One region of the Nocardioides hankookensis genome, then DNA from elsewhere that is predicted to be linked to it. Evidence: predicted binding sites of a transcription regulator. Region 1 holds the regulator's gene; the other holds the start of a gene.
The links. The regulator LexA, encoded in region 1, represses DNA repair genes until DNA is damaged. The targets are predictions, from matches to a motif close to TCGAACANNTGTTCGA.
Positions count from the first base shown of each region.

Region 2: the regulator LexA is predicted to act here: its motif matches at 3,193-3,208, upstream of ACFPYL_RS00610 (HNH endonuclease signature motif containing protein).

Region 1 is NZ_JBHSRJ010000009.1:845,587-850,921, forward strand. Features, by position in the region: gene ACFPYL_RS23720 (hypothetical protein) at 1-222, shown strand, start outside; gene ACFPYL_RS23725 (DUF3052 domain-containing protein) at 219-638, opposite strand; gene ACFPYL_RS23730 (LysM peptidoglycan-binding domain-containing protein) at 758-1,108, opposite strand; gene lexA (transcriptional repressor LexA) at 1,366-2,085, shown strand; gene ACFPYL_RS23740 (phosphatase PAP2 family protein) at 2,196-3,029, shown strand; gene ACFPYL_RS23745 (alkaline phosphatase D family protein) at 3,039-4,718, shown strand; gene ACFPYL_RS23750 (alkaline phosphatase family protein) at 4,715-5,335, shown strand, end outside.
Region 2 is NZ_JBHSRJ010000001.1:136,133-141,467, forward strand. Features, by position in the region: gene ACFPYL_RS00590 (SDR family NAD(P)-dependent oxidoreductase) at 1-537, shown strand, start outside; gene ACFPYL_RS00595 (NADPH-dependent F420 reductase) at 575-1,225, shown strand; gene ACFPYL_RS00600 (hypothetical protein) at 1,251-1,406, shown strand; gene ACFPYL_RS00605 (hypothetical protein) at 1,480-1,713, shown strand; gene ACFPYL_RS00610 (HNH endonuclease signature motif containing protein) at 1,930-3,174, opposite strand; gene ACFPYL_RS00615 (mycothiol transferase) at 3,406-3,909, opposite strand; gene ACFPYL_RS00620 (group II truncated hemoglobin) at 3,934-4,398, shown strand; gene ACFPYL_RS00625 (hypothetical protein) at 4,408-4,914, opposite strand; gene ACFPYL_RS00630 (DUF429 domain-containing protein) at 4,911-5,335, opposite strand, start outside.

The sequences.
Region 1 (5,335 bases):
GCCGCCGTCGACTTCGGCTCCACGGCACGCGGCGGCGACTCCCAGGCGTGGATCTTCCTGGCGATCGCCTCGATCGGCGCGGTCGCATGCCTCTTCTTCGGTCTGATGCTCGTCGCCCGGCTGCTGCGCCGTCTCGGCATCACCAAGCCCCCGACATCGACCGAGGCTCCCGACGAGCCGGATGGACCCCGGCCGATCGGCGGGCGGCGCGCGGCGCGCTAGTCCGGGCGCTCACGGTCCGCGAGGCGGCGCACGAACTTCAGGCCCGACCAGGTGTCGTCGATCGCCGCGACCTTCACGTCGACCCACCCGAGGCGCAGCCCGAGCTCGCGCACGGCGTTGTCGTCGAGGTCGCTCGCGATGCCGAGCTGGCGTCGGGCCGCCTTCTTCGGCCAGCAGGTCCACACCATCCCGGCGGTCACGGTCCGCTCGAACACCGCTGGCAACCGGGCCTCGAGATCGGCCAGCCGGGTCTGGAAGGTGAGGGTGACGTCGAGGCCGGAGGCTGGCAGCCGGCCTACGACGCGCGCCGCGGTCTCGCCGAGCTCGAAGCCCTCCGGTGCACGGTCGAGCAGGACGAGGTGCTCGTCCTTGATCCCCAGCTTGCGCACCAGCGGGGTGCCCGAGTAGCCGGCCATGCCGGAAGCGTAGGGGTCGAAATGCCGCGAGGGGCGGAGCCTGTCGGCTCCGCCCCTCGTCTTCCCCGGTCCGTCGAGCGGGGTCGAATCGCTCGACGAGATCTGTGTGGTCGTCCGAGTCAGTCGACCGGGATCAGCAGGCGCTGGCCGGCGATGAGCATGCCGGAGTCGAGCGCGTTGAGCTTCTGGATGCGGTCGATCATCGCGTCGACGTCGCCGTCGTCGGCGGCCGCGGAGGCGATGTCCCACAGGGTGTCGCCGGTGCCGACGAGCACCACCGCGGTGGGCTCGGGTGTGCCGGCGTGGTCGGTGGCCACGGAGCCGGAGGCGACGACGATGCCGACGGCGAGGGCCACCAGCAGACCGAGGAGCACGACCACGACGCGGCCGCGGCGGGTCAGCCGGACAGTGCTGCGCGGCCGGGCGGCGGGCTTCGAGTGGAACATCTGGTCGATCGTCATGGTGCTCATGTGCTTGGCTCCTGGGGGAAGTGGCCTTCTCGATGACACCAGTTCTAGAGGGAGCCACCGACAGTCGCTCCGCAGCTGTCTGGACCGCCGTCTCGATCAGGTGTTCGATCGAACGTGTGTACGACGTTAGAGCACCTGTTCGAACGACGCAAGGCCCCGGGCGAACATTTGTTCGAGCCGTTCCGAGGCGGCGGAGCCCGACACGCCCGTTCGAACAAATGTTTGAACCCGGCGGCCGGGATGGCTAGCGTGGGCCCATGGCCAAGAAGATGGATACGGTGCGCGAGCTGCCCGACGGGCCGGCCGATGCCACCGGGCTCACCCCGCGCCAGCAGCGCGTCCTGCAGACGATCAAGGACTCGATCGAGAAGCGGGGCTACCCGCCCAGCATGCGCGAGATCGGCGAAGCGGTGGGGCTCACCAGCTCCTCGAGCGTCGCCCACCAGCTGAAGGTGCTCGAGGAGAAGGGCTACCTCAAGCGCGACCCCAACCGGCCGCGCGCCCTCGAGGTGTTCCTCCCCGAGGTGATGGCGGCCCGGCGCTCGCTCGGCAGCGCCGACGAGTCGACCACCGACGAGACCGGGATCGGCGACACCGTCCCGGCCGCGTCGTACGTCCCCCTGGTCGGCCGGATCGCCGCCGGCGGGCCCATCCTGGCCGAGGAGACGTACGACGAGGTCTTCCCGCTGCCGCGGCAGCTGGTCGGCGAGGGCGAGCTGTTCCTGCTCGAGGTCTCCGGCGACTCGATGGTCGAGGCGGCCATCTGCGACGGCGACTACGTGGTCATCCGCAAGGAGCAGACCGCCGAGAACGGCGAGATCGTCGCGGCGCTCCTCGACGGCGAGGCCACGGTCAAGACCCTGCAGCGCAAGGACGGAAAGGTGTGGCTCCTGCCGCACAACCCGAACTACGATCCCATCGACGGCACCCACGCCACCATCTTGGGAAAGGTGACGGCGGTGCTGCGCAGGGTTTGATCGCTCGTGAATTTCTGGCTTCCCCTGGGAATCCCCTGATCCGACCCTGACGTTGGTAACAGGGGAGGATCCCTGATGGCACGGGAGGGCCGATGGAAGACGCTGGTGCTGTGACGACGGCACCTGCGCTTGCACGCGAACGGACGGTCCCCGGCTGGGCCCGCGCCCTTCTGGAGCTGCTGCTGATCCTCGCGCTCTGGGTCTTCTACAGCCTGGCCCGACTGCTGGCCAACACCAGCATGCAGCCGGCTCTCGACCGGGCCAACGACCTGCTGCACATCGAGGACCTCCTCGGGATCAGCTGGGAGGTCCCGCTCAACCAGCTCTTCACCGACCACCGCGTGGTCGGCCTCATCGGCAGCTACTGGTACGCGTCGCTGCACTACGTCGTCACCGCGGCCGTGCTGATCTGGCTCTGGCGCCTGGGCGCCGACCGCTACGGGCCGGCCCGGCGTGCGCTGGTGATCGGCACGCTGCTCGGCCTGGCGGCGTACCTGATGATGCCGACGGCGCCGCCGCGCTTCATCAGCGGGTACGTCGACGTGCTCAGCCTGCACGCGGCCGACGGCTGGTGGGGCGGCGACGCCTCGGCACCGCGCGGGCTCGGCGGGCTGACCAACGAGCTGGCGGCGTTCCCCTCCCTGCATGCCGGCTGGTCGCTGTGGGTGGCGCTGGCGCTGCAGGTCTACGCGACCCGCAAGTGGGTGCGCGTGCTGGGCTGGGCGTACGCCGTCGGCACCGCGATCGTCATCGTCGGCACCGGCAACCACTGGGTGATCGACGCCCTGGTCGGCTGGCTGGTCATCCTGGTCGGCTGGGCGGCCGCCCGCGCGATCGGCCGGATCCCGCTGCCGTCGCTGTGGCCGGCACGACTCAGACGAACGTCGGATGAACTCTCGGCGCTCGCGCCCGCGTCACGTGAGGAGCCGCCGGTCGTTGGGTAGGTCGTGACCATGCCGATCACCCCAGACCGCCTCTCGCTGCGCCGACGCACCGTGCTCGCGTCCGGCACCGTGGGTGCCGCCGGTGCTGCCGCCGTCAGCACCACCGACGCCGAGGCGGCCCCCGCGCGCCCCGGCCACCGCCGCTTCCGGCACGGGGTCGCCTCGGGCGACCCGCTCCCCCGCGCCGTGCTGATCTGGACCCGGGTCACCCCGACCCCGGCCAGCACCCCCGGATCCGGCAAGGGCCCGCGGGTCAAGGTCACCTGGGAGGTCGCCACCGACCGCCGCTTCCGCCACGTCGTACGCCGCGGGACGTTCGCCACCGGCCCGAGCCGCGACCACACGGTCAAGGTCGACGTGACCGGGCTCGACCCGGCGACCTGGTACCACTACCGCTTCCACCTGGCCGGCCAGACCAGCCGGGTCGGCCGCACCCGTACGGCGCCGGCGCCCGAGGCCACTCCCCGGCACCTGCGGTTCGGCGTCGTCTCGTGCGCCAACCTCCAGGCGGGGTGGTTCAGCGCCTACCGCGGGCTGGCCGACCGCGACGACCTGCACGCCGTCATCCACCTCGGCGACTACCTCTACGAGTACGGCCCCGGCCAGTACGGCTACGGGTCCGACGACCGCGACATCCGCTCCCACGTGCCCGCGCACGAGATGGTCTCGCTGCCCGACTACCGCCAGCGGCACGCGCAGTACAAGCAGGACCCCGACCTCCAGGACCTGCACGCGAAGTACCCCTGGATCATCACCTGGGACGACCACGAGGTCGCCAACGACCAGTGGAAGGACGGGGCCGAGAACCACAACCCCGACCTCGGCGAGGGCGACTACCACCGCCGCCGTGCTCGTGCGCACCGTGCGTACGACGAGTGGATGCCGGTGCGCCTCGACGGCACCGCCCGGCTCGGCGACGGCGACCGGCTCTTCCGGCGGTTCCGCTTCGGCACGCTCGCAGAGCTGAGCATGCTCGACCTGCGCAGCTACCGCGACGGCCAGCTGGAGGTGCCCGGCCCCGAGGTCGACGCCGCCGACCGCACCATCACCGGTCGCCAGCAGATGGACTGGCTCAAGGCCGGGCTCAAGCGCACCGGCGCCCAGTGGAAGATCGTGGGCAACCCGGTGATGATCGCCCCGGTCGAGTTCGGCTCCGTGCCGCACGACCTGATCGACCCGGTCAACGACGTGACCGGCCTGCTCCCCCGCGACGGCGTCGCCTACAACCTCGACCAGTGGGACGGCTACACCCACGACCGGCGCGAGGTCTTCGAGCACATCCGCGACCACCAGGTCACCGACGCGCTCTTCATCACCGGCGACATCCACTCCGGCTGGGCGTGCGAGCTTCCCTACGACGCCGCGTCGTACCCCGTGGGCGACACGGCCGGCGTCGAGTTCGTCTGCTCGTCGGTGACCTCCAGCAACCTCAAGGACATCACCGGTACGCCGCCACGCACGACGAGCGTCGTGGTCGAGCAGGCGATCAAGGCCAACAACCGGCACGTCAAGTACCTCGACTTCGACAGCCACGGGTTCTCGGTGCTCGACATCACCGCGACCCGCGCGCAGATGGACTGGTACGTCATCGGCGACCGCGCCGACCGGAGGACGCCGATCATCTGGTCGACGTCGTACGCCACCAAGACCGGCACGGGCCGCATCGAGCAGGTGACGACGCCCCTATGAGCCTCGAGCGCCGCACCTTCCTCAAGGCCGGGGCCGCCGGCCTGGTCTTCTCGAGCCTGCCCGGTGCCGCGGCGTACGCCGCCCGGCCGCGCAAGCGCGCCTACGTGCTGGTCATCGACGGCTGCCGCCCCGACGAGCTCGACAGCGGCCTGACCCCGAGGCTCGCCGCGCTGCGCGACGCGGGGCTGCGGTTCCCGCGCGCCTCGTCGATGCCGGTGATGGAGACGATCCCCAACCACGTGATGATGATGACCGGGCTCCGGCCGGACCGCACCGGCGTGCCGGCCAACTCGATCTATGACCGGGCCGCGAAGACCGTGCGCGACATGGACCGGCCCACCGACATCAAGAGCGACACCCTGATCGAGCGACTCAACCGGCACGGTGCGACGACCGGCACGGTGCTCTCGAAGGAGTACCTGTACGGCGTCTTCGGCGGACGCGCCACGCACCGCTGGGAGCCCGAGCCGACGCTGCCGATCACCGAGCACGCCCCCGACGTCTTCACGATGAGGGCCGCGCTGGCGATGCTCGAGGACCTCGACCCGAACCTGATGTTCGTCAACCTCGGCGACATCGACCGCTTCGGGCACGCCGACGTCTCCGGCACCTCGCTC
Region 2 (5,335 bases), on a different contig from region 1:
CTCGCCGGCACGGCCGTCGACGCCGGCGGGCTGCTGCCGGACCTCCAGACGACGAACTCGTGGACCCAGACCGTCGACGAGGTCGACCCGCTGGAGCTGCTCGAGGTACAGCTCTGCAACGCGACCGCGCCGTTCCTGCTGATCTCCCGCCTGCGCGCGTCGCTGCGCGCCTCGTCCGCGCGGCGTACGTACGTCGTCAACGTGTCGGCGATGGAGGGTCAGTTCGGGGGCCGTCGCTACAAGGGCGCGGGGCACCCGCACACCAACATGGCCAAGGCGTCGCTGAACATGCTGACCCGCACCAGCGCGACGGAGATGTTCGAGACCGACCAGATCCTGATGAACGCCGTCGACACCGGCTGGATCACCGACGAGCGACCGCACCAGGAGAAGCTCCGGATCGCCGCCGAGGGGTGGCACGCGCCGCTCGACCTGGTCGACGGCGCGGCCCGGGTCTACGACCCGATCGTGCGCGGCGAGGCCGGCGAGGACCTCTACGGGCACTTCCTGAAGGACTTCGAACCCGTCCCCTGGTGACCGGAACAGCACGACCCGCGTGGTGGTTGAACCCTGCATGACCACCATCGGCATCATCGGCAGCGGCAACATCGGCGGCACCCTCGCGAAGCTCTTCGCGGCGCAGGGGCACGACGTCGTCATCAGCAACTCGCGCGGGCCGGAGACGCTCGCCGACCTGGTGCAGGAGATCGGTGGGACGGCCCGAGCCGCGACCGCCGCCGAGGCCGCCGCGGCCGGCGAGGTCGTCGTGGTGTCGGTGCCGTTCCTGGCCGTCGACAAGATCCCGGTCGAGCCGCTCGCGGGCAAGGTCGTCATCGACACCAACAACTACTACTGGGAGCGCGACGGCCACGACGTCGACATCGACGAGGGCCGCTCGACGCCGAGCGAAGCGCTCCAGGCGCACCTGCCCACGTCGTACGTCGTGAAGCTGTTCAACGCGATCCGCGCCGACCACCTGCTGACCCAGGGCGTCCCGGCCGGCACCGACGGTCGCCGTGCGCTGCCCCTCGCCGGCGACGACGCCGCCGCGAAGGCCACGGTCGCCGCGCTGACCGACGGGATCGGGTACGACGTCGTCGACGTCGGCCCGCTCGCCGAGGGCTGGCGCTTCGACCGCGACCAGCCGGCGTACGGCCCCGAGGTCGACGCCGCTGCCCTGCGCGAGCTGCTCGAGAAGGCAACGCGCGCCTCCACCTCCGCGTAGTCGGCCGGTGGCAGGATCGCGTCCCATGGACGCGATGGAGTGCGACGGCTGCGGGGCGACGATGCGGTGGGAGACCTCCCACTCGCGCTGTGATCGGTGCGGCTACATCCGCCCCTGCTGCGAGGGCGCCCCGGTGACCGCGGCCTGCGTGGTGCCGGCCGCGCAGGGCGCCGACGCCTGACACTCGTCGACCCGCACCGACGGGTCCGATCGGCTGATGGCGCGCGCCGCCGACGCACTCCATGCTCAGGTGCATGACGCCGTGGCCTGGACTGCCTCCCTTCCCGGCCGCACCGGACCCCGGTCTCGAGGAGCGGGTGGCCCGGGAGCGGCGACGGACAGCTCTCTGGACCGTCGGCGCCGTGCTGCTCGCGCTGCTCGTGCTCGCGCCGATCCTCGCTGTCCCGTGGCTCGTCATCACGAAGGGCGCCCTGCTCGACCACGACGACTCCTCCTGCGAGCTCGTGGGCTCGACCGAGCGGTGCTGATCTACCCAGCGCCGCGGTCCGCCGTAGTCACCGTGGGTCACGCGACAGACGGGAAACGTGGTCACCATTCGCTGTGGTTGCGGGGGCGATTTCCAGTGGCTGGTCGGGTTGCGGGTGGTCTCGGGTCGACCGTCGTGGCCCGGGTCGTAGCAGAACCGGCGTGATCGGGTCCCGGACATGACTGTGGCCCCACCGACGGTGCCGGTGGGGTGGGGGTCAGCGGGTTCGTCGTCGGTGTTCGGTGGTGAAGTCGACGGGGTGGACCCGGCCCTTCGGGGAGGTCCACTCGAAGCCGGTGCGGGAGGTGCGCCGGTAGGTCCACGCGCTGAAGGTCTTCACGCGGTGGTGGAAGCGGCACAGCGGGGCGAGGTTCCATGACGTGGTTCTGCCGCCCTGGCTGTAGGCGGTGATGTGGTCGAGGTCGCAACCCCGGGCGGTCTTGCTGCAGTGCGGGAACACGCAGGTCGGGGTGGTGAGGATCGCTTGTTCTCGCTGTCGGGCGGTCGGCGCGTAGGCGTCGGTGCTGATCTCCTCGGACAGGTCCAGCACCGGCCGGATCGACACCTTCGTGCCGTTGGTGGCGCACCATTCGTGGAGCTGCTCGATGGTGGCGTACGGCAGGTGACCGCTCTCGACACCGACGATGCCGTGGGCGTCGTTGGACTGGTGGTGGGCGTAGACCACCACCTCCCGCGGCACAGCAGCATCGCCACCGAGCTGTCCGGCGGCCATCGCACGGCGGATGTCGAGGTCGAGCTCGGGGTGCTCGGTCAGGAGTGCGTGGGCGCCTGCTTTGATCTGTGTCTCGAGGGCGAGGGCGTCGGTGTACTCGAGGAGCCCGCTGATGGGGACGAGGCCCCGGTTGAGGTGGGCGTCTGTCAACGCGATGTCGAGGTGTGCCTGGGCGGAGCAGTCGAGACGTTCGCCTTCGGCGTGCTCGGGGTCAGCCACAGCGGCGGCGGTCTCGACCTCCGACTCGACTTTGGCCCACGAGCAGGTCGCGAGGACGGGCGCCAACTGCCGGTCGACATGGGCTGCGGCGGTGGGGTCGAGTCGGTGGGTGCGGTCGGTGACCCGGCGGACCTTCCACACCGGGATCTCACCTGACATGGTCCGGGCCCAGATCTGCGGGAGCCGGTACTTGGTCTCCAGCGCGGCGCCGAGGAAGTTGCGGCCCTGGTAGGCGGACATGCCGACTGCGGCGGCGAACTCCGCGACCGCGAACTCCGACATCCCGGGCGCGCCTTCGCCGGCCAGGGTGATCGGCTGGTCACCGAACATCACCAGGTCACCGAGCTCGTCGACCACTGCGTCCTCGACAGGGGCCGGGTGGGCTTCGGCCCACGCAGCGGCGAGCTCGAATCGGGCGGCCTCTGCCATTCGCGCGATCATCGTCTGCTCGGACGCGGCATCCAGCAGGCCCGCGAGGTGCGAGTCCTGGGTCCGGGTGCGTCGAGCCATGCTCGATCCTACCACGATTCGAACGCATGTGCGAGCAATTCCGCGCGGTCGATTCCAAAAGTTTTCGGCGGGCCCGCTGCCCGGGAAGCGGCCGGAGCCCACCGCCGGCCTTACCCGTGTAGGAAGCCTGTCGGCGCGCAAGCACAGACCGACCCGCGGGCTGTGGTGGTTTCGAGGCTCGGTCCGCTCGCACCCCAACCACCGTGTGCCGTACCCGCGCAGGGCCGACGGTCAGGCGCCGAGGAGCCCGCGCAGGTACGCCGCCTGGCCGACGTGCTGGGCGTCGTCGTCGGCGATGCTGACCAGCCGGACGCCGCGGGTGACCGGCGGGTCCCAGTGGCGGTCGATGATCTCGTCGAGGTCGGCCTCGGTGACGGTGCGCAGGTAGCCGACCGTCGCGTCGTGCGTGGCGCGCAGGTAGTCGGCGAGCAGCCCGGCGGGGGCCTGCACCTTGCCGACCTGCTCGCTGGTGTGGCCGTAGCCGTGGTCGGTGGGGTCGATGTCCAGCCCGAAGCGGTCCACCCAGCCCTGGGTGAACCACACCTCCTCCGTGCCGGCCGCGTGCGCGATCTGCGCGTCCTGCACCCGGGCGGTGTGCCAGACCAGCCACGCGATCGAGTTGGCGTCCGGGCTGACACGGTGGGCGAGCTGCTCGTCGGTGAGTCCGTCGACCGCGGCCACGCCGTTCTCGAGGATCCGCTCGAAGAAGTCGATGAAGACGTCTGCTGGAGTCATGGCTCCGACGGTAGCGTCGAGCGGGTGAGCGACGAACCGACCCTCTACGAGTGGGCCGGCGGCGGGGGTGCGCTGCGCCGCCTGATCGACTGCTTCTACGACCGGGTCGAGCGGGACGACCTGCTCAGCGGGTTCTTCCCGGGCGGGGTCACCGAGGAGCACCGGGCCCACGTGGCCGCCTGGTGGTCGGAGGTCTTCGGCGGCCCGACGACCTACACCGACGAGCTGGGCGGCTACGAGCGGATGCTCGCCCACCACCGCGGCCTCGGGATCACGGCCGAGCAGCGGCACCGGTTCGCCTCGACGATGAGCCTCGCGGCGGACGACGCCGAGCTGCCCGCCGACCCGGAGTTCCGGGCCGCGCTCGTGGGCTACCTGGAGTGGGGCACCCGGCTCGCGCAGGAGAACTCGCAGCCCGGCGCCGAGGTCGTCGAGCACGCTCCCGTGCCTCGGTGGGGCTGGGGCGTGGCGCCGCCGTACCGGCCCTGAGGGTGATCGTCAGAGCGCGATGCGGAGCTGGATCGGCGAGTCGCTGTGCTCGGCCGGCGCGGTGATCCCACCCACCAGACCGACGACCACGGCGATCGCCACCAGCGTGCTGATGTCGGGGCCGGCGGCGGTCGGCTGGGCGCGCTGCCACCGGAAGTAGTCCGTGGAGCAGAACGTGCCGAGTGCGGCGACCTGGCCGATCGAGGCGAGAAGCAGGAGCAGGTCCCACCAGCTCGTGTGGGGATTCTGGACGACGTCGACCGCCACCAGCAGGGCGCCGAGGACGAGCACGATCCACACCACCACCAGCCGGACGATCCGAGCGCGCAGCACCCCGGCCGAGAACCACGCGATCACCAGCGCTCCCAGGACCATTGACAGCAGCACCCAGACGCCGTCGCCGTCACTGAGCCCGCGGGTCGCGAGGCTGGGCAGCTGGCCGAGGAGGCAGAGCCAGGCAAGCACGTACGCCGAGGGCGGCATCCGGCTCGACACCGGCGCCTCGATCGCGCTCATCCGCGCATCCTCTCCAACCGGGTCCGGAGCAGCGGCTGGCGGTGAGCGTTGCCGGGCAGGTCGACGTAGGTGTCGCCGAAGGCGGCGAGGAGGGCGTCGTCGAGGCGGCGTACGGCGCCGGGCGGGTAGCGGTAGTCCATCCGCGCGGTGACCTGGTCGGCGTCGACGTCGGCGAGCACGTCGCCGAGCGCGGCGAGGGTGGAGATCTCGAGCTCGGGCAGCAGGCCGGCGATCCAGGCGTAGTGGTCGGTGCGCGACCACTCGGCGTCGGGGTACTGCCCGGCGAGGTACGCCGCCAGCTCGCGCGGCGTGATGCCCTCGGCGTCGATCTCGGGCTCGTTGACCGCGCCGCCGCGCAGCCGGTCGCGGATGGTCGTGAACTCCTGGTCGGCGAGCTCGAGGAGCCCGGCGGCGAGCGTGA